DNA from 3 places in the Planomonospora algeriensis genome. Region 1 is predicted to be linked to each of the others. Evidence: predicted binding sites of a transcription regulator. Region 1 holds the regulator's gene; each other region holds the start of a gene.
The links. Region 1 encodes HrcA, which represses chaperone genes, less so after heat shock. Its sites were predicted from a motif close to TTGGCACTCTCNNNNNGAGAGTGCCAA; they were not measured.
Positions count from the first base shown of each region.

Region 1 (6,488 bases):
CTACCTGGCCGGGTTGCGGCGCGGCGGGTTCACCCGGATGAGCTTCGGCATGCAGAGCGTCCGTGAGCACGTGCTCGCGGTGCTGGACCGGCGGCACACGCCGGCCGGGCGGCCCAGGCCGTACGGGAGGCCAGGGCCGAGGGGTTCGAGCACGTCAACCTGGATCTGATCTACAGCACGCCGGGGGAGAGCGACGACGACTGGAGGGCCTCGCTGGCCGCGGCGATCGAGGCCGGACCCGACCACGTGTCGGCGTACTCGCTGATCGTGGAGGAGGGCACCCGGCTCGCCGCCCGGATCCGGCGCGGAGAGCTGCCGATGCCCGACGACGACGTGGCCGCCGACCGCTACCTCATCGCCGAGGAGATGCTCACCGGGGCGGGGTTCGGCTGGTACGAGGTGTCGAACTGGGCGACCTCGCCGCAGGCGCGCTGCCGCCACAACCTGCTCTACTGGACCGGCGGCGACTGGTGGGGCGTCGGCCCCGGCGCGCACAGCCACGTCGGCGGCACCCGGTGGTGGAACGTCAAGCACCCGGCGGCCTACGCCGGACGGCTGGCCTCGGGGGTCTCGCCCGCGCACGCGCGGGAGGTGCTGGCGCCGGAGGACCGCGCGGTGGAGCGGCTGATGCTGGAGCTGCGGCTGGCCGACGGCTTCCCGCTGGCGGAGATCGACCGCCCCGTCGTGGTGGCCAGGGCGCTGGGCGGCGGCCTGCTGGAGACCGAGCCGTTCAAGCGGGGCCGCGCGGTGCTGACGCTCCGCGGCCGCCTGCTGGCCGACGCGCTGGTGCGCGATCTGGTCGGCTGATCCGCGGGCGGTCCGTCAGCTGACGAAGCGGATGGACATCGGGTAGCGGTAGCTCTCCCCGCGGTTGGCGGACACGGCGGCCAGGACCATGAAGACGACCGATCCGATCCAGATCAGGGGCAGCAGCAGGATGCCGATGAACGCGAACACCAGCACCCAGGCGACGACGTAGGCGACCATCAGGGTGAGCTGGAAGTTCAGCGCCTCGGCGGCCTGGTCCCGCACGTAGGGGGACTCGTCCCGCTTGACCAGGTACATCACCAGGGGGCCGAGGAATCCGGTGAGCAGGCCCAGCAGGTGGGAGACCATGGCCAGGGTGGTGTCGTCGGTGCCGGGACGCGGGCCGTACGACCCGTACTGCCCGTAGCGGCCGTACGGGTCGTACGGCCCGTACGGTTCGGGGGGAGCCGGGCGCGGGCCGGGCGTAGGGGTCATGGGAACCGTAAGGGCCGGGTGCCGCCTGGCCGTACGGGTCGTAGGGCGGGGGCTGGGGTCCGGGGTGGCCGCCGCCGTGGGCGCCGTGGCCGTACGGCGAGGCGGGAGGCGGCTGGTGGCCGTATCCCTCACCGGGCCGGGTGCGGTCGTCTCCTTCGGCCCCGTAGCGGGGCTCGCCGGGGTTCTCGCTCATGGACCCTCCTGGTGGGTCTTCGGGATCAGCCGGCCTCGTCGGGGGCCGTCACGAAGTCGATCAGCTCCTCGACCGGGCCGAGCAGCTCCGGCTCGAGGTCAGCATATGTCCCGACCGCCCCGAGGATCCGGCGCCAGGCGTCACCGGGTTCCAGGTTCCAGCCCAGGGCGGCGACGACGCCCTCCTTCCACGGCAGGCCGCGGGGCACGGACGGCCAGGCGGGGATGCCGAGCGCCGACGGCTTGACCGCTTGCCAGACGTCCACGAAGGGGTGGCCGACGACCAGCACGTGCGGGGAGGCGACCCGCTCGGCGATCCGGCTCTCCTTCGACCCGGCGACCAGGTGGTCGACGAGCACGCCCAGCCGGCGGCCCGGGCCGGGCGAGAACTCCTCGACGATCGCGGGCAGGTGGTCGACGCCCTCGAGGTACTCCACGACCACGCCCTCGACCCGCAGGTCGTGGCCCCAGACCCGCTCGACGAGCGCGGCGTCGTGCACGCCCTCGACGTAGATCCGGCTCTCCCGGGCGACGCGGGCGCGCAGCCCCTCCACCGCGATGGAGCCGGAGGCGCTGCGCCGGGGGGCCTTCGGAGCGGAGACGGGCCGCACCAGGGTGACGACCCGGCCCTCCAGCAGGAACGCGGCGGGCTCCAGCGGGAACACCCGCCGCCGCCCGAACCGGTCCTCCAGCGTGACGGCCTCCTTGTCGCAGGCGACCACCGCGCCGCAGAAGCCGCCCTCGGCGTCCTCCACGACGAGGTCGGGCTCCGCCGGGACCTGCGGGATCGTCCCCCTGCCCGGCCGCCGCCAGTCGCCCGCCAGCACGTCGCGCTCGTACATCGCCCCTCCTGCGTCCGTGTCGACGCATGGGACGCTAGCAGCGGACGGGGCGGGGCCGCGATCACCCGCGGTAGGGGCCGGTCGGTCCCCACACGGGGGCCGGGGCGGCCGCGAGCTTGCGGGCGCGGCTCCGCTTCACCAGCACCACGATGGTCACGACGATGGCGAGCAGGACGCCGAGGCCCGGGATCAGGAACAGGGCCACGACGCCGCCCACGAGGGCGTCGGCGGCCAGTTCGCGGCCCACGCCGAAGCGGGCCTGGCCCCCGTCCTCGACGGAGCAGGCGAGCTTGTACTCGCCCGCCTGGTCGACGCCGATCCGGAAGGCCAGCTCCCAGGGGATCCCGTCGCTGCCGGTGACGGTCGTCTGCACGAGCGAGTTCTCCAGCCGGCCCTGGGTCCCCTCCTGGAAACCGCACTGGAACTTGGTCCCCTGGGCCGCGGAGACGTAGAGGGCGGGGCTCTCGGCCGGGTCCAGCTCGACGGTGAAGACCTCGCCCGGTCCGTAGGAGGCCGGGGGCGCGGCGTCGTTGGCGAAGCTGAGGATGCCGCCGACGGAGATCGCGATGCCGGCGATCACGGAGACCACCGCGAGCAGCCAGGCGCCGACGATCCAGCCGACGCTCGGTCCCGCCTTCGCCTTCGGGGGCGGTGCCTGCGGGGCGCCGTAGCCGGGCGGGGCGTAGCCGTAGGAGGGGGCGCCGCCGTACGGCTGGGCGGCGGGGTGCTGCGCGGGGTTCTGGGGGGTGCCGGAAGGGGGGACGAAACCACCGGAGGGGTTTCCGAAATCGTGGGACATAAGACAAGTGTGGAGGTTGTCGCTTGTATCCGAATAGCAGTTGACTTGACGACCATGCGGACCCCGGTTGCGGACCGCGTCATCCCACCCTGCGGGCGGGAGCCGTACACTGGCACTCGGGAACACCGAGTGCCAGATCCGGTGTTCCCCGTTCGGGCGCGCAGGGTGCAGGCAGGGAGGTGAGCACGTTGGTCGATGACCGCAAGCTCGCGGTGCTTCGCGCCATCGTCGAGGACTTCGTGTCCACCAACGAACCGGTGGGCTCCAAGGCTCTGGTCGAGCGGCACAACCTGGGGGTGTCGCCCGCGACGATCCGCAACGACATGGCGGTGCTGGAGGAGCAGGGCTACATCGCCCAGCCGCACACCAGCGCCGGGCGGGTGCCCACGGACAAGGGCTACCGGCTGTTCGTCGACCGGCTCTCCCAGGTCAAGCCGCTGTCGGGGGCCGAGCGCCGGGCCATCGAGACGTTCCTGGCGGGCGCGGTGGACATCGACGACGTGGTGACGCGCACCGTGCGGCTGCTGGCGCAGCTCACCCGGCAGGTCGCCGTGGTGCAGTACCCGTCGCTGACCAGCTCCACGGTCCGGCACGTCGAACTGGTCCCGCTGAGCGAGCGCCGCCTGATGTTCGTGCTCATCACCAACACCGGCCGGGTCGAGCAGCGCGTGGTCGAACTGCCCGACGTGGTGGACGAGGGCCGGGTCGCGCACCTGCGCGCCGTGCTCAACGCCTGCCTGGACGGCTGCGGGCTCACCAGCGTCCCGGACAAGGTCGCCGACCTGCCCGAGCGGCTGCCGGCCGAGGACCGGCCGCTGGCGGCCACGGTCCTGTCGGTGCTCCTGGAGTCCCTGGTGGAGCGCCAGGAGGAGAAGATCGTCTTTGCGGGGGCCGCCAACCTCGCGGGGGCCGACTTCACCGTCGGCCTGCGCGACGTGCTGGAGGCGCTGGAGGAGCAGGTCGTGCTGATGCGCCTGCTCGGCGAGACCTCCGACCCGTCCACACTGACCGTGCGGATCGGTTCGGAGAACCCCTACACCGGACTGCAGGGGACGTCGATCGTCGCCGCCGGATACGGTTCGGGGGACAAGCAACTGGCCCGGCTCGGTGTGCTGGGACCGACACGAATGGACTACCCGGTCACGATGGGCGCGGTGCGCGCGGTGGCACGCTACGTCAGCCAGATCCTGGCTGCATCCTAAGAGGTCGACTAAGTGGCTAAGAGTGACTACTACGGCACCCTCGGGGTGCGCCGTGACGCCAGTGCGGAAGAGATCAAGAAGGCTTACCGCAGGCTGGCCCGTGAGCTGCACCCTGACGTGAACCCCGATCCCGCGACCCAGGAGCGGTTCAAGGAGATCACCCAGGCCTACGAGGTGCTGTCAGACCCGGGCAAACGGCAGATGTACGACCTGGGCGGCGACCCGTTCGGCGGGGCCGGCGGAGGCGCGGGTGCCGGCGGCTTCGGCGCGGGCTTCCCGTTCAGCGACATCATGGACGCCTTCTTCGGCACGGCCGCCGGGGGCGGCGGACGCGGCCCCCGCTCCCGGGCCCGCCGGGGGCGCAACGCCACCATCCGGGTCGAGCTCGACCTGAGCGAGTCGGCCTTCGGCACCACCCGCGAGCTGACCGTCGACACCGCCGTGCTCTGCGAGGTCTGCACCGGCTCCGGGGCCGCGGCCGGCACCCACCCCGACACCTGCGACATGTGCAACGGCCGGGGAGAGGTGTCCCAGGTCACCCGCTCCTTCCTGGGCCAGGTCATGACCTCCCGCCCCTGCCCCCAGTGCGGCGGGTTCGGCTCGATCATCCGCCACCCCTGCCAGGAGTGCTCCGGCGACGGCAGGGTCCGCACCCGGCGCACCATCAAGGTCCGCATCCCGGCCGGAGTGGAGGACGGCACCCACATCCAGCTCGCCGGCGAGGGCGAGATCGGTCCCGGCGGCGGCCCGCCCGGCGACCTGTTCCTGGAGATCGTCGAGCGCCCGCACGAGATCTTCGAACGGCGCGGCGACGACCTGCACTGCACCGTGCAGATCCCGATGACGGCGGCCGCGCTCGGCACGATCCTGACCGTGGAGACCCTCGACGGCGCCGAGGAGATCGACGTGCGGCCCGGGACCCAGTCCGGGCAGACCATCTCCCTGTACGGCAGGGGCGTCCAGCGCCTCAACGAGACCGGCCGCGGCGACCTGCTGATCCACGTGAACGTGGAGACGCCGTCCCGCCTCGACCCGGCCCAGGAGGAACTGCTGAAGGAACTGGCCCGGCTCCGCGGCGAGGAGCGGCCCCCCGGCAAGTTCGCCCCCGGCCAGCAGGGCTTCTTCTCGCGCCTGCGGGACGCGTTCAACGGCCGATGACCGCTCCCGTCTTCCTGGCGGACCCCGCGGACCTGGCCCTGCCCGAGTTCACGTTCGGCGGGCCGGAGGGACGCCACGCCGCGGCCGTACGGCGGCTGCGGGAGGGCGAGCGGCTCGACCTGACCGACGGGGCCGGCGCCGTGGCCGAGTGCGTGGTCCTGGCCTCGGGCAAGGACTCCCTCCGGGTGGAGGTGCTGCGCCGCTACGAGGTGCCCGAGCCCCGGCCGCGCCTGGTCGTGGTCCAGGGACTGCCCAAGGGCGAGCGCGGCGAGCTGGCCGTGGAGATGATGACGGAGGCGGGGGTCGACGTCATCGTGCCCTGGGCCGCGCTGCGCTGCGTCACCCGGTGGAAGGGCGAGCGGGAGGCCAAGTCCCTGGCGCGGTGGCGCTCCACCGCGCGGGAGGCGGGCAAGCAGTCGCGCCGCTTCCGGCTGCCCGAGGTGACCGCGCCGGCGGGCACGGCCGAGGTGGCCGCGCTGCTGTCGGCCGCGGCGCTGGGGATCGTGCTGCACGAGGAGGCCGAGGCGCGGCTCTCGGCGCTGGAGGCACCGGCCGACGGCGACATCGTCGTGGTGGTCGGGCCCGAGGGCGGGATCGCCGACGAGGAGCTCTCCGCCTTCCGGGCCGCGGGGGCCGCGACGGCACTGCTCGGGCCGACGGTCCTGCGGACCTCGACCGCCGGGGTCGCCGCCGCGGCGGTGCTCCAGTCCCGCGCCGGCCGCTGGTGACCCCGGTCCGTCCGGCCTAACCCCCGATGGGGGTCGGTGTGACCTGCTCCGACGGGAGCGGCGGCTCCGGCCGGGGCTCCTCCACCTGCTGGCAGCCGCCTGCGGGGCAGGGGCTCTCCGAGGGCGTCGCGGACTCCGAAGGCGTCGGGACCGGCGTCGCCGCCTCCTCGCACTCCGCCGGAGGCTCCGCCGGGACCGCCTCGGCGGTCGCCGTCGGGCAGGTGGGGGTGGGAGCGGGCGTGGACTCCCGGGTCGGCTCCGCGCTCGGCTGCGGAGGCGCGCTCGGAGTCGTCCGCCTGCTCTCCTCGGGAGCGGGCGGGGGCGG
Region 1 is NZ_CDRNDK010000001.1:20,535-27,022, forward strand. It holds partial or broken gene hemW (radical SAM family heme chaperone HemW) at 1-807, shown strand, start outside; gene ACWJ6R_RS00085 (DUF4870 domain-containing protein) at 823-1,242, opposite strand; gene ACWJ6R_RS00090 (DUF3097 domain-containing protein) at 1,461-2,276, opposite strand; gene ACWJ6R_RS00095 (hypothetical protein) at 2,338-3,075, opposite strand; gene hrcA (heat-inducible transcriptional repressor HrcA) at 3,264-4,277, shown strand; gene dnaJ (molecular chaperone DnaJ) at 4,290-5,435, shown strand; gene ACWJ6R_RS00110 (16S rRNA (uracil(1498)-N(3))-methyltransferase) at 5,432-6,163, shown strand; gene ACWJ6R_RS00115 (hypothetical protein) at 6,180-6,488, opposite strand, start outside.

Region 2 (6,488 bases), on a different contig from region 1:
TGGGCGAGGCCCTCCGCCCAGGTCGGAGGCCGTACGGCGATGTCGTCCAGGCGGCCGTGGACGGACTCCAGCGTGCCGTTCAGCCCGCCGAGCTCGCGTTCCCTGACCTCGCGCAGCAGCCACTCCATGCCTTCGAGCCGCTGGCGGATCTCGTCCAGCACCGCGCCCTGCGTGCGCTGCTCGTAGACGTGGTCCTGGGCGGCGCGGGCGAGGAGCTCCCGCATCCGGTCGGAGATGGCGGTCTGGCCGCCGGCCTGCAGCAGGGTCTGATTGGAGTGATCCACCGAAAAGCTCCTTCACTCGCCGACGGCCAGCCGCGCGGTGGGATTGGTCCGGCTGTTGTTAAACGCGGTCGAACCGCTGACGGGAACGACTCCCGGGGCGCAACGATAGCGTCTGGATCAAGGTTTTTCGAATCCGGCTTTAAAAGATCGCGATTGTCGACGGATTTCCCGGATTTACGGTTCCGGGCAGATCAGCACGGGTCACAAACAAGGACAAAAGGTCTGTCGATGACTCGGGTGAGAATAACTGTTGTGAATTTCTTTCCGGAAAGGCGGAGGTCTTTCCGGAGCCGCTCGACGTCGACCGCGGATCCGCGTTTCTTGATCGTCACGTTCCCGACGCCGCGGTCCCGGAGCACCGCCCGCAGCCGCTTGAGCGAGAACGGCAGCACCTCGTGCACCTCGTAACGGGACGCCCACGGGGTCTCCGCGAGGGCGTCGGAGGTGATGTAGGCGATGTGCGGGTCGATCAGCCGCCCGCCCACCAGCGCGGCGACCTCCGCGACGAGGTGGGACCGGATCGCCGCGCCGTCCGGCTCGTAGACGTAGCGGCCGATGGGGCCGACCTCCGCCGGGCCGAGGCCGGCATCGGGCGTCATCGTCAGGCCGGACGGCAGCATCGTGGCCCGCCGCTCCACCTCGCCGGCCAGCGCGCCCGCCCAGATCACGGCCTCCTTGACCTCGCCCCGGTGGGAGACCCACTCCGCCTCGGCCCCGGCGGGGATGAACTCGTACGGGATGCCGGGGGCGACCTTCAGGCAGGCCGCCCGCGCCGCGGCGACCATCGCCAGCACCTCGGGCCAGGCCGGGGAGTAGGCCAGGGGGTCGAAGGTCCTGCCGCGCGCCGTACGGCGGGCGGGGTCGGCGAACAGCACGTCGAAGGCGGCCGGGTCGACCGTGCCGGCGCCGGCCGCGCGGACCGTGACGCGCTCGCTGAACCCCAGGGCTTCGGCGTTGGCGCGGGCGACGGCGGGCGGTGAGCGGGTCGGCGTCCACCGCCTCCACCGTGCAGCCCGCCCTGGCCAGGGCGAGCAGGTCGCCGCCGATGCCGCAGCAGACGTCGGCGACCCGGGAGCCCGCGGGGATCCGCCGGGCGCGGTGGTCGGCGACCTCGCGGCGGGTGGCCTGCTCCAGGCCGTGGGGGGTGAAGTACATCAGGTCGGCGTCGGCGCCGAACTTCTCCCGCGCCCGCCGCCTGAGCACGGTCTGGCCGAGCGCCGCCGAGGTGAGATCGGCGTCGTAGGTCTTCCTGAGCCGGGTCACGGCCGCCACGGGGTCGTCCCCGGCGAGTTCGGCCGCGGCCCCCAGGGCCTCCTGGCCGCGCGGCGTCAGCAGCTCACGGAATGCGTCAAGGTCCACGCCGCCCGACGCTACCGCCTGGGGAGACCGCCGGGCCTCCGCTCAGTCGGGCAGCTCGGCGAGGTCGATGTCGACCGGGCGTCGCCGACCCGAGTTCGAGGCCGGTCGATCCCCGCGGTGCCCCTGGAATTCGCGCAGGCGGCCTCGGCGGATCCCGGTCTTTCGTCTTGTCGAATCTTTGCCGTTCCGAAGGAAGGCGTGGAGGCCGTGCGGTCCGAGGCCGGCGGTCGCGGAGATATCCGTGTGGGACCGTACGTGAATTGATGGCCGATGTTTGCGTGTGCTTTATATGTGTGAACCGGCTGTCCGGTGATTGTGGCGGCGGATGTGGAGGAGGTGTTTTCCGTCCGCGTTTCTCGCGGGGCGCCCGCCCGGTGGCGGGAGGGTGCGGTCCCCGGATGCGCGGCGGCGGCCGCCCGCGAAGCGGGGAGGGGAGAGGCGGACCGGAGAAGGCGGGGCTGTGGGTCGCGGGGCGGGACCGGGAGAGGTGGAGAGAGTGGCTGCGTTCGCCCGAAGCGCAGACGGGGCGGTTCGTGTTGACTGTCAAGGCCTCCTTGCATACTGTTCCGTATTGGCACTCTCCCCTTGAGAGTGCCAATCCATGCGACGAGGTCAGGTCTGGCACCCGCGACGGCAGACCGCTGGTCGCCTCTTCTAGATCATTCACATCTGAAGGGGAGGTCCGACGTGACGACCGCCACCAAGGTTCCCGTTAAGCCGCTCGGCGACCGCATCGTGGTCCAGCCGCTCGAGGCGGAGCAGACCACCGCTTCCGGTCTGGTCATCCCGGACACCGCCAAGGAGAAGCCGCAGGAGGGCAAGGTCCTCGCGGTGGGTCCGGGCAACTGGGACGACGAGGGCAGCAAGCGCATCCCGCTCGACGTGAGCGAGGGCGACATCGTCCTCTACAGCAAGTACGGCGGCACCGAGGTGAAGTACGGCGGCGAGGAGTACCTCGTGCTCTCCGCCCGTGACGTGCTCGCGATCATCGAGAAGTAGTTCACGCTTCACCGGAGATGACGTATCGAGCCCCGGGCCGCTGCTTGCGCCCGGGGCTTTGATGCGCCGACGTGCTTTCAGAGAGGACTGTCATGCCGAAGATCCTGTCTTTCGAGGAGGACGCGCGCCGCGCTCTCGAGCGTGGTGTCAACGCCCTGGCGGACGCCGTCAAGGTGACCCTCGGCCCGCGTGGCCGCAACGTGGTCATCGACAAGAAGTTCGGTGCGCCGACCATCACCAACGACGGTGTCACCATCGCGCGTGAGGTCGAGCTGGAGGGGCCGTACGAGAACCTCGGCGCCCAGCTGGCCAAGGAGGTCGCCACCAAGACCAACGACATCGCCGGCGACGGCACGACCACCGCGACCGTCCTCGCCCAGGCGATGGTCCGCGAGGGTCTGCGCAACGTCGCCGCCGGGGCCCAGCCGCTCTCCCTCAAGCGCGGCATCGACCTCGCGGCCCGGACCGTCAGCGACAAGCTGATCGAGTCCGCCCGCCCGGTCGCGGACAAGAAGGAGATCGCGCACGTCGCGACGATCTCCGCGCAGGACGCCAAGATCGGCGAGCTGATCGCCGAGGCGTTCGACAAGGTGGGCAAGGACGGTGTCATCACCGTCGAGGAGTCCAACTCCATGGGCATGGAGCTGGAGTTCACCGAGGGTCTCCAGTTCGACAAGGGCTACCTGTCGCCCTACATGGTGACCGACCAGGAGCGGATGGAAGCGGTCCTGGAGGACCCCTTCATCCTGATCCACCAGGCCAAGATCACCTCCGTCGCGGACTTCCTGCCGCTGCTGGAGAAGGTCGCCCAGACGAAGAAGCCGCTGCTCGTCATCTCCGAGGACGTCGAGGGCGAGGCCCTCGCGGTCCTGGTGACGAACAAGATCCGCGGCACCTTCACCTCCGTCGCCGTCAAGGCGCCGGGCTTCGGCGACCGCCGCAAGGCGATGCTGCAGGACATGGCCATCCTCACCGGCGGCCAGGTCGTCAGCGAGGAGGTCGGCCTCAAGCTGGAGCACGTCGGCACCGAGGTGCTCGGCACCGCCCGCCGCGTCGTGATCACCAAGGACAACACCACGGTCGTGGACGGCGCCGGTGACGCGCAGGCGATCGCGGACCGCGTCAAGGAGATCAAGCTCGCCATCGAGCAGTCCGACTCCGACTGGGACCGCGAGAAGCTCCAGGAGCGCCTCGCGAAGCTCTCCGGCGGCGTCTGCGTGCTGAAGGTCGGCGCGGCCACCGAGGTGGAGCTCAAGGAGAAGAAGCACCGCCTTGAGGACGCCATCTCCGCGACGCGCGCCGCGATCGAGGAGGGCATCGTCTCCGGCGGCGGCTCCGCGCTCGTGCACGTCGCCAAGGTCCTCGGCGACCTGGACCTCACCGGCGACGAGGCGACCGGTGTCGCGGTGGTCCGCAAGGCGCTCGTCGAGCCGGCCCGCTGGATCGCCGAGAACGCCGGCCTCGAGGGCTACGTCGTGACCTCCAAGGTCACCGAGCTGCCCGTCGGCCACGGCCTCAACGCCGCCACCGGCGAGTACGGCGACCTGATCGCCCAGGGTGTCATCGACCCGGTCAAGGTCACCCGCTCGGCCGTCCAGAACGCGGCCTCCATCGCCGGCATGCTGCTGACGACCGAGGCCCTCGTGGTGGACAAGCCCGAGGAGGAGGCCCCCGCCGCCGGCGGTCACGGCCACGGTCACGGCCACGGCCACTGACCTCCGTCAGGACCCGGTACGGCCCGCACCCTCCCGAGGGTGCGGGCCGTACGCTTTCCGGGGAAATCCGAAAGCGTGGCAAAGCATCTGACGCCGCCGGTGTTACGGCTTGCGGGCTATATAACGAATAGCCGACATATTTCGCAATCAACTGAAATTTCCGGCGGTGGGAAAAATCTCAGTGTAGCCGATTGATTACGGTTCGCTGTCGCCGCCTCAATGTGACCAATCCGTAGCCGTTTGCCATGACGACAGGTCCGATCAGTGCGGGCATCATGCCTACGTGACCGAGGGATGCGTCGCCGACGCCAAGAGTGGGGTAAGGCTTGCGACGAGGTCTGACGGGGTCGTCCACAAAGACGATCTCAAGGATCTGACGAGCCTCGCCGTTCAGGGGGATCGCAGTGCGATCGAATCCTTGCTCGCGCAGTTGCGCCCGATGGTGGTGCGCTATTGCCGCGCCCGCCTCGGCCGGGTTTCCGGCCAATATCACATTGCGGACGACGTGGCCCAGGAAGTGTGCATCGCCGTCCTGTCCGCGCTGCCCCGGTACCGGGACATGGGGCGCCCGTTCGCGTCCTTCGTCTTCGGCATCGCCTCCCACAAGGTGGCCGACGCGCTGCGCAGCTCGGTGCGCTCGGCGGTGCCGACCCAGGACCTCCCCGACGGGCCCGACGAGGGTCCGGGCCCGGAGGAGACCGTGGTGCGCTACATCGAGGCCGAGCACGCGCGCAGGCTGCTCTCCCGCCTCCCGGACAACCAGCGCGAGCTGCTGATGCTCAGGGTGGTGTCGGGCCTGTCGGCCGAGGAGACGGGTAATGTACTCGGTATGTCACCCGGTGCGGTTCGCGTCGCCCAGCATCGTGCGCTCGCCAGGCTGCGGGCACTGGCCGAGCTGGAGTCGATAGCTTGACCACGGTCCATCCACGGCGTCCGGCGCGGCGGTACGGCCCGGACGGGGATCCGGCCGTGGCCGGGACCGAGGCCCTACTGCAGTCGCTCTCCCGGAGGGAGCCCGTCCCCGCGGCGGACCAGGTCGTCCGGCTGCTGTCAGCGCTGATCGAGGACGTCGACCACGACCTCGCCGCCGCTCAGCGCCTCTCCTCGGTGTCGATCACGCCGTCGGCGTAGCCCTGGGCGTAGTCCCAGCTCACGTAGTCGGTGGGGTTGGGCTCGTAGGCCGGCTCGTGAACCTGCGGCTTGCCGTTGTCGATCATCTGGCGCAGATTCCCGCGGAGCAGCTCCCAGTTGAAATAGTGCTGGTCACCGCACTCCGGGCAGTCGAGGACCAGCCCGAAGACCCCCTGGGGTTCGAGCAGGGAGCGGAAGACCTCCACGTCGGCGAGATCGGTGACCGCCTCGTCGCGCTCGGCGGGCGTCAGGGGCTCGGGGTCGTCGGAATCACCCAGCGCGGCGGCCGGGTCGTCGGGGTCGTCCGCGAACGGGTCGCGAGGGACGTCTTCCAGCACGGTTCCACTTTATGGCCTAAGCGTGGCGGGCAGGGTGCGAACCCGGGCGTTCCGCGAGCCATCCCCTGCGGGCGGCCTCCACGCCCGCCTGGAAACGGGACTGCGCGCCCAGCTGGGTCATCGCGTCGGCGAAGCGGGCGCGGACGGTCCGGACCGAGACGCCGAGCTGCCGGGCGATCGCCTCGTCGCCCACGCCCTGCGCGGCCAGCCGGAGCACCCGGACCACGCCGTCGTCGGCACGCGTCCACGGCAGGGGCGCCGCCCGCGCCCACAGCTCCTCGAACAGCGTGCGCAGCGCGGCCACCACGACGGAGGCGCGGACCAGGTGGAAGCGGTAGGCGCTCTCGGCCAGGGTGCCGCCCCACCGGGCGGGCAGGCCCGCCACCTCGTCCCCGGCGACGAGGAACCAGCTCGGCACCGAGCCGACGGTCCGGATCCGCGCCCCGGCCCGCTCGAACCGGACGAGCTTCTCCGGCAGGCCGGGCATCTGCAGCAGGTCCGCCGGGATGAGGGCGCGGCAGGAGAGCAGGCCCCGGTGCTGGGCCGCGATCCACTGGTCGGCGTAGCGCTGGGTGAAGTCGCTCATCGTCCGCCGGTCCGGGACCGCGGTGAGCAACCGCAGCGGGGGCGCCTGGACCGCCATGCCGATCACGCTCTCGTAG
Region 2 is NZ_CDRNDK010000006.1:11,110-17,597, forward strand. It holds gene ACWJ6R_RS01360 (hypothetical protein) at 1-284, opposite strand, end outside; partial or broken gene ACWJ6R_RS01365 (class I SAM-dependent methyltransferase) at 476-1,643, opposite strand; gene groES (co-chaperone GroES) at 2,331-2,642, shown strand; gene groL (chaperonin GroEL) at 2,735-4,357, shown strand; gene ACWJ6R_RS01380 (sigma-70 family RNA polymerase sigma factor) at 4,731-5,270, shown strand; gene ACWJ6R_RS01385 (hypothetical protein) at 5,327-5,488, shown strand; gene ACWJ6R_RS01390 (DUF5319 family protein) at 5,449-5,826, opposite strand; gene ACWJ6R_RS01395 (LuxR C-terminal-related transcriptional regulator) at 5,843-6,488, opposite strand, start outside.
Region 2: the regulator HrcA is predicted to act here: its motif matches at 2,215-2,241, upstream of groES (co-chaperone GroES).

Region 3 (6,488 bases), on a different contig from region 1:
AACAGCACGCCGTGGACCGGCCCGCCACCCTCGCCGCCGCGTCCGGCCAGGGTGCGCAGGGCGTCGGTGAGCTGGATCTCGCCGCCCCGGCCCGGCGGCGTGTTCTCCAGGACCTCGAAGACGGCCGGGTCGATCACGTAGCGGCCGATGATGGCCCAGTTGGACGGCGCCTCCTCGGCCGGGGGCTTCTCCACCAGGTCGGTCACCCGGACCACGTCGTCCTCGGCGGTGGCCTCGATGGCCGCGCAGCCGTACAGGGAGACCTGCTCGCGCGGCACCTCCATCAGCGCGATGACACTGCCGCCGTAGGTCGAGCGGACCTCGATCATGCGCTTGAGCAGCTCGTCGCGGGGATCGATCAGGTCGTCGCCGAGCAGGCAGGCGAACGGGCTCTCGCCCACGTGCTGCTTGGCGCAGAGCACCGCGTGGCCCAGGCCCTTGGGCTCGCCCTGCCGTACGTAGTGCAGGGTCGCCAGGTCGGCGGGCTCGCGGACCTGGGAGAGGCGCTCGTCGTCGCCCTTGGCCTCGAGGACCTCCTCCAGCTCGACGGCGCGGTCGAAGTGGTCCTCGATCGAGCGCTTGTTCTTGCCGGTCACCATGAGCAGGTCGAGCAGCCCGGCGGAGACGGCCTCCTCGACGACATACTGGATCGCGGGTTTGTCGACGATCGGCAGCATCTCCTTGGGCGTCGCCTTGGTCGCAGGCAGGAAGCGGGTGCCCAGACCCGCCGCCGGCACGACGGCTTTCGTCACGGGATCGAAGTCGGCCATATCAAAACCTTAGTGGAGGGACCTGTGGACAAGCTGAAGCTGCGCTCGTTGATCCGGCAGCGGCGTGCCTCTATCCCGGAGGACGAGCGTTATGCGGCCTCTGTCCAGATCCGGGAGGCGTTACTGGACCAGCCGTGGGTGCAGATGGCCGGGCTGGTCGCGTGCTACTGGTCGACCGGGGCCGAACCGGCGACGCACGGGCTGGTCTTCGCGCTGTGGAAGCACGGCGCGACTGTGATGCTCCCGGTGCTCCGCGACGACATGGACCTCGACTGGGCGGTGTACGACGGGCCCGACACCCTCACCCCCGGCCGCTTCGGGATCATGGAGCCGGTGGACGTACGGCGCGGCGTCGACGCGATCAGGACCGCGGCCCTGGTGATCGTCCCGGCGCTGGCGGTCGACCGCTCCACCGGCGTACGGCTCGGCCAGGGCGGCGGCTCCTACGACCGGGCCCTGGCGCGGGTGGGCCCGAACGTGCCGACGGTCGCGCTGCTCCACGACGGCGAGCTGCTCGACGGCGTCCCGGCCGAACCGCACGACCGGCCGGTCCGCCACGCCGCGCTGCCCGGCGGCATCGTCCGCCTGGGGGAAGGCAGACCTGTCGAATAGGACAGAATGGTCCCCGAAGTGAGAGGAGGGGACAGGTGACTCTTCGCTCCCGGAGAGGGAGCGGTTCCCCGCTTTTCCCGTCCGGGACAGGCGACGCACACGCCCCGGCGGTTCCGCGCGGGGGCCCGCCACCAAGGGAGCGAACCCTCCGTTGCACGAACGCGCCGACCGTCCCGACGGATCCTGACGGACAGCCGATGGACATCTCATGGACATGAACGTCCAGCTGCTGCTCGGCGCGGGGATCGTCATCACCTCCATCGTCGCGGTGCGCGTCGCCCACCGCAGCGGCCTCCCCAGCCTGCTCATCTTCCTCGGGTTCGGCCTGGTCATCGGTGAGTCCGGGTTCGGCCTGCAGTTCGAGGACACCGGGCTCGCCCAGCAGATGGGCCTGATCGCGCTGGCGATCATCCTGGCCGAGGGAGGTCTGACGACCACCTGGAGCCACGTCAAGGGCTCCATCCCCACCGCCGTGGTGCTGGCCACCGCGGGCGTCGCGGTGAGCATCGCCGTCGTCGCGCTCCCGGCGCACCTCCTGCTCGGCATGGACTGGCGGACCGCGCTCCTGCTCGGCGCGGTCCTCGCCTCGACCGACGCCGCGGCGGTCTTCTCCGTCCTGCGCCGCCTGCCCCTGCCGCCGCGCCTGTCGGGCATCCTGGAGGCCGAGTCCGGGTTCAACGACGCCCCCGTCGTCATCGCGGTGGTGCTGCTGAGCACCAACGCCTCGCCCAGCCTCGGCGTCGCGCTGCTGGAAGTCGTCTTCGAGCTCGTGGTCGGCGCGGCCGTCGGCCTCGCAGTCGGCCCGATCGGCGTCTACGCGCTGCGCCGCGTCGCGCTCCCGGCCGCCGGCCTGTACCCGATCGCGGTGCTCGCGCTGGCCTTCGTCGCCTACGCCGGCGCCACGTCCCTGCACGGCAGCGGCTTCCTCGCGGTCTACCTGGCGGCGCTGGTCATGGGCAACTCGCAGATGCCGCACCGGGCGGCCAGCCGGGGCTTCGCCGAAGGCGTCGCCTGGCTGGCCCAGATCGGCCTGTTCGTCATGCTCGGCATGCTGGCGAGCCCTTCGGAGATGCCGGACGCGCTCGTCCCCGGGCTGGTCGCGGGACTGATCCTGGTCGCGGTCGCCCGGCCGCTGTCCATCATGATCTCCGCCTTCCTGCTGCGGGTCACCGGGGTCGACCGGCTGAACTGGCGGGAGCAGGCGTTCCTGTCGTGGGCCGGGCTCCGGGGTGCGGTGCCCATCGTGCTGGCCACCATCCCCTGGGCCGCCACGTCGATCGACGACGCCACCGCCAAGCTCGTGTTCAACGAGGTCTTCGTCATCGTGGTCGTCTACACCCTGCTCCAGGGGCCCACCCTGCCGTGGGTGGCGCGCAGGCTCGGGGTCACCGCACCGGAGGAGGCCCGCGACCTGGCGGTGGAGTCGGCCCCGCTGGAGGAGCTCAACGCCGACCTCCTGCAGATCAGGGTGCCGCCGGCGTCCAAGCTGCACGGCGTGGAGGTCTTCGAGCTCCGGCTCCCGTCCGACGCCCAGGTCACGCTCGTCGTCCGGGACGGCAGGTCGTTCGTGCCGTCGGAGTCCACCCGGATCAGGGCCGACGACCAGCTCCTCGTGGTGGCCACCGCCGCCTGCCGGGAGGTCGTCGAGAAGCGGATCCGCGCGATCAGCCGCCGGGGCAAGCTGGCCGGCTGGTTCGGCGAGCACGGCGCCTGACCTCCGGCGGCGCCGGACCGTGAGACTCCCGAAAGCCGGACCGAAAGGCCCCCGCAGGCCGAGCCGGAAGGTTCCCGCAAACCGAGCCGGAGGGCTCCCGTAAGCCGGACCGAAAGGCTCCCGCAAACCGAGCCGGAGGGGCTCACGGGCCGGGTTGCGGGACGGTTGCGGGACCCCGGCCGTGAGGCGTGCGCCGGAATGTGACATCCTCCGCTCGCGTTTATGCTTGTCGACGCCGTACCATTAGCAGTCGCGCCAGTCGAGTGCCAATCGGCGCGGACCGAATGAGGAGGAGAGCGTGCCCACTTACCAGTACGCCTGCACCGCCTGTGACAACCAGTTCGAGATCGTCCAGAAGTTCTCGGACGACGCGCTCACCGTGTGCCCGAGCTGCCAGGGTGAGCTGCGCAAGGTGTTCTCTGCGGTCGGCATCGTCTTCAAGGGATCCGGTTTCTACCGGACGGACAGCCGGTCGTCCGGCTCGAGCACGGTGAGCTCCACCACGTCGAGCTCCTCGAACTCGTCGTCGTCCTCCGCGTCCTCCTCGGGGCCGACGGAGTCCAAGCCCGCAACCGCCGCACCCGCGGCCGCGGCCTCCTGACGGACGGACGGGCGCGCGGTCGGCCTCAAGGCGGCGCGGGGCGGTCCGTCATCGCGCCGAGCATCTCCCCGGGCAGCCGGTCCAGCAGTTCGCGTAGCCCGGGGTGCTCCTCCGGATCCCAGTCCCGGATCACCCGGGTGAGCCCTTCCCTGGCCTCCGCGACCAGGCGATCGGCCACCCGCTCCCCCTCCGGGGTCAGCTCCAGGCCGAATCCGTCCGCCGCCCGGCGGACCAGGTCGCGCTCCACCAGGTGGGCGACGTACGGCCGCCCCCTGTCGATGGTCACGCCCGCCCGCTCCGCCAGGTCCGCACCCGCCTGCCGGCCCCGGGTGCCCAGGCGGGCGATCAGCCAGACCGAGCCGGACGGCAGGTCGCGCAGGCCCGCCAGGTCGCCGAGCCGCCGGTAGTAGTCGCGGCGCATGGCCTCGTCCGCCAGTCGCCACAGTCCTCTCTCCACCTCGTCGAGCGATGACCGCTCGGTCGGCACGGCGCCGTAGCCCTCGCCCGGGTCGGTCGCCTTGGTGGTCTCCCGCAGCGGCAGCTCGGGCAGGAGCCAGGCCACCGCGAAGGCCAGCAGCGCCACCGGGGCGCCGAACAGGAAGACCCGGGCGATCGCGTCGGAGTACGCCTCCAGGAAGGCCCCCGCGACCTGCGGGGGCAGCCGCCGGATGACCGTCGGATCCTGCTGGACCGCGCTCTCGATGCCCGGCGGGAGCCGTACCGCCCGGGAGAGCGCGGCCAGGTCGTCGGCCAGCTGCGCGGTGAAGACCGACCCGGCCAGCGCGACACCGAACGAACCGCCGATCGCGCGGAAGAACGTGGCGCCCGAGGTCGCCGTCCCCAGGTCCTCGAAGCCCACGGCGTTCTGCACCACGATCACCAGGACCTGCATGACCATGCCGATCCCGACGCCCAGGACGAGCAGGTAGACGCTCAGCTCCAGGGCCCCGATGCCGGGGTGGATGCGGGAGAGCAGGTACAGGCCGAGCGCCGCGGTCGCGGTGCCGGCGATCGGGAAGACCTTGTACCGCCCGGTGGCCGTGATGACCTGGCCGCTGACGATCGAGGCGACGAGCAGGCCGCCCATCATCGGCAGCAGGTGCAGGCCCGACATCGTGGGCGAGACCCCCTGCACGACCTGGAGGAAGAGCGGCATGTAGGTGAGGGAGCCGAACATCGCCAGGCCCACGATGAAGCCGATCAGCGACGCCACGTTGAAGACCCGCAGCTTGAACAGGTGCAGCGGGAGCACCGGCTCCGGGGCCCGCCGCTCGGCCAGCCACCAGAGCACCGCCAGCGCCGCCGCGGCGACGCCCAGCCCGATGATGACCGGGCTGCCCCACGCGTAGGTGCTCCCTCCCCACGTGGTCGCCAGCACCAGGCAGGCGGTGGCGCCGCCGAGGAAGACGATGCCGCCGTAGTCGATGACGTGCCCGGTGGAGCGCACGCCCGCCGGCAGCGCCCAGGCCACCACCGCCAGCGCGAGCAGGCCGATCGGCAGGTTGACGTAGAAGACCCAGTGCCAGGACAGGTGGTCCACGAACAACCCGCCGAGCAGTGGCCCGGCGACGCTGGAGACGGCGAAGACGGCACCGAAGAACCCCTGGTACCTCCCCCGCTCGCGGGCCGGCACCACGTCCGCGACGATCGCCTGGGCGAGCACCATGAGGCCGCCGCCGCCGAGTCCCTGCAGCGCGCGGAAGCCGATCAGCTGGCCCATGTTCTGCGACAGGCCGCACAGGGCCGAGCCGACCAGGAAGATCACGATCGCGGCCTGGAAGAGGGCCTTGCGGCCGTACTGGTCGCCGAGCTTGCCCCACAGGGGCGTGGAGACCGTCGAGGCGAGCATGTAGGCGGTCACCACCCAGGAGAGGTGGTTCAGGCCGCCCAGGTCGCCGACGATGGTCGGGAGCGCGGTGGCGACGATCGTCTGGTCGAGCGCCGCGAGCAGCATGGCGAGCATGAGCGCCCCGATGATGAGCCCCAGCTCCCCCGCGGGTCTCCGCTCCGCCTCTCCGGACGCCGTCCGCCGGGTCCGCCGCGCACTCGTCTCGTTCCCCCGATCGACCATGGGGCAGGTCATACCCCGTGTGTCCACACGGTCACATCGGCCGACGGAGTTGTCCACAGGCTCCGCTCTCCGCCCTATCGCGGGGCGGCCGTGACGCTAGTGTCTGCGCCATGGTCAATCGCGCGGACGTCGGGGTCATCGGCGGTTCAGGGTTCTATTCGCTGCTCGACGACGTCACGGAGGTCACGGTCAGCACGCCGTACGGCCCGCCGAGCGACGTCGTCAGCATCGGCCGCGTCGGCTCCCGGGAGGTGGCGTTCATCCCCCGCCACGGGCGCGACCACCGCTTCCCGCCGCACCGCATCCCCTACCGGGCCAACCTGTGGGCCCTGCGCTCCCTCGGCGTGCGCCAGGTCCTCGCGCCCAGTGCGGTCGGCTCGCTCCGTCCCGAGATCGGTCCCGGCGCCCTCGTGGTCCCCGACCAGCTCGTCGACCGCACCTCCGGACGCGCCCAGACCTACTACGACGCCGGCGGCGTGGTCCACGTCCCCTTCGCCGACCCCTACTGCCCGGCGGGCCGCGCGGCGGCCGTCGCCGCGGGCCGGGCCGCCGGCTGGGAGACGGTCGACGGCGGCACGCTGGTCGTCATCGAGGGCCCCCGCTTCTCCACCCGGGCCGAGTCCCGCTGGTTCACCGCCAACGGCTGGACGGTCGTCGGCATGACGGCCTTCCCCGAGTCCGTCCTCGCCCGCGAGCTCGCCATGTGCTACACCTCGCTGT
Region 3 is NZ_CDRNDK010000213.1:3,562-10,049, forward strand. It holds gene galU (UTP--glucose-1-phosphate uridylyltransferase GalU) at 1-770, opposite strand, end outside; gene ACWJ6R_RS20980 (5-formyltetrahydrofolate cyclo-ligase) at 795-1,382, shown strand; gene ACWJ6R_RS20985 (potassium/proton antiporter) at 1,591-3,096, shown strand; gene ACWJ6R_RS20990 (FmdB family zinc ribbon protein) at 3,395-3,697, shown strand; gene ACWJ6R_RS20995 (MFS transporter) at 3,723-5,768, opposite strand; gene ACWJ6R_RS21000 (S-methyl-5'-thioadenosine phosphorylase) at 5,879-6,488, shown strand, end outside.
Region 3: the regulator HrcA is predicted to act here: its motif matches at 3,340-3,366, upstream of ACWJ6R_RS20990 (FmdB family zinc ribbon protein).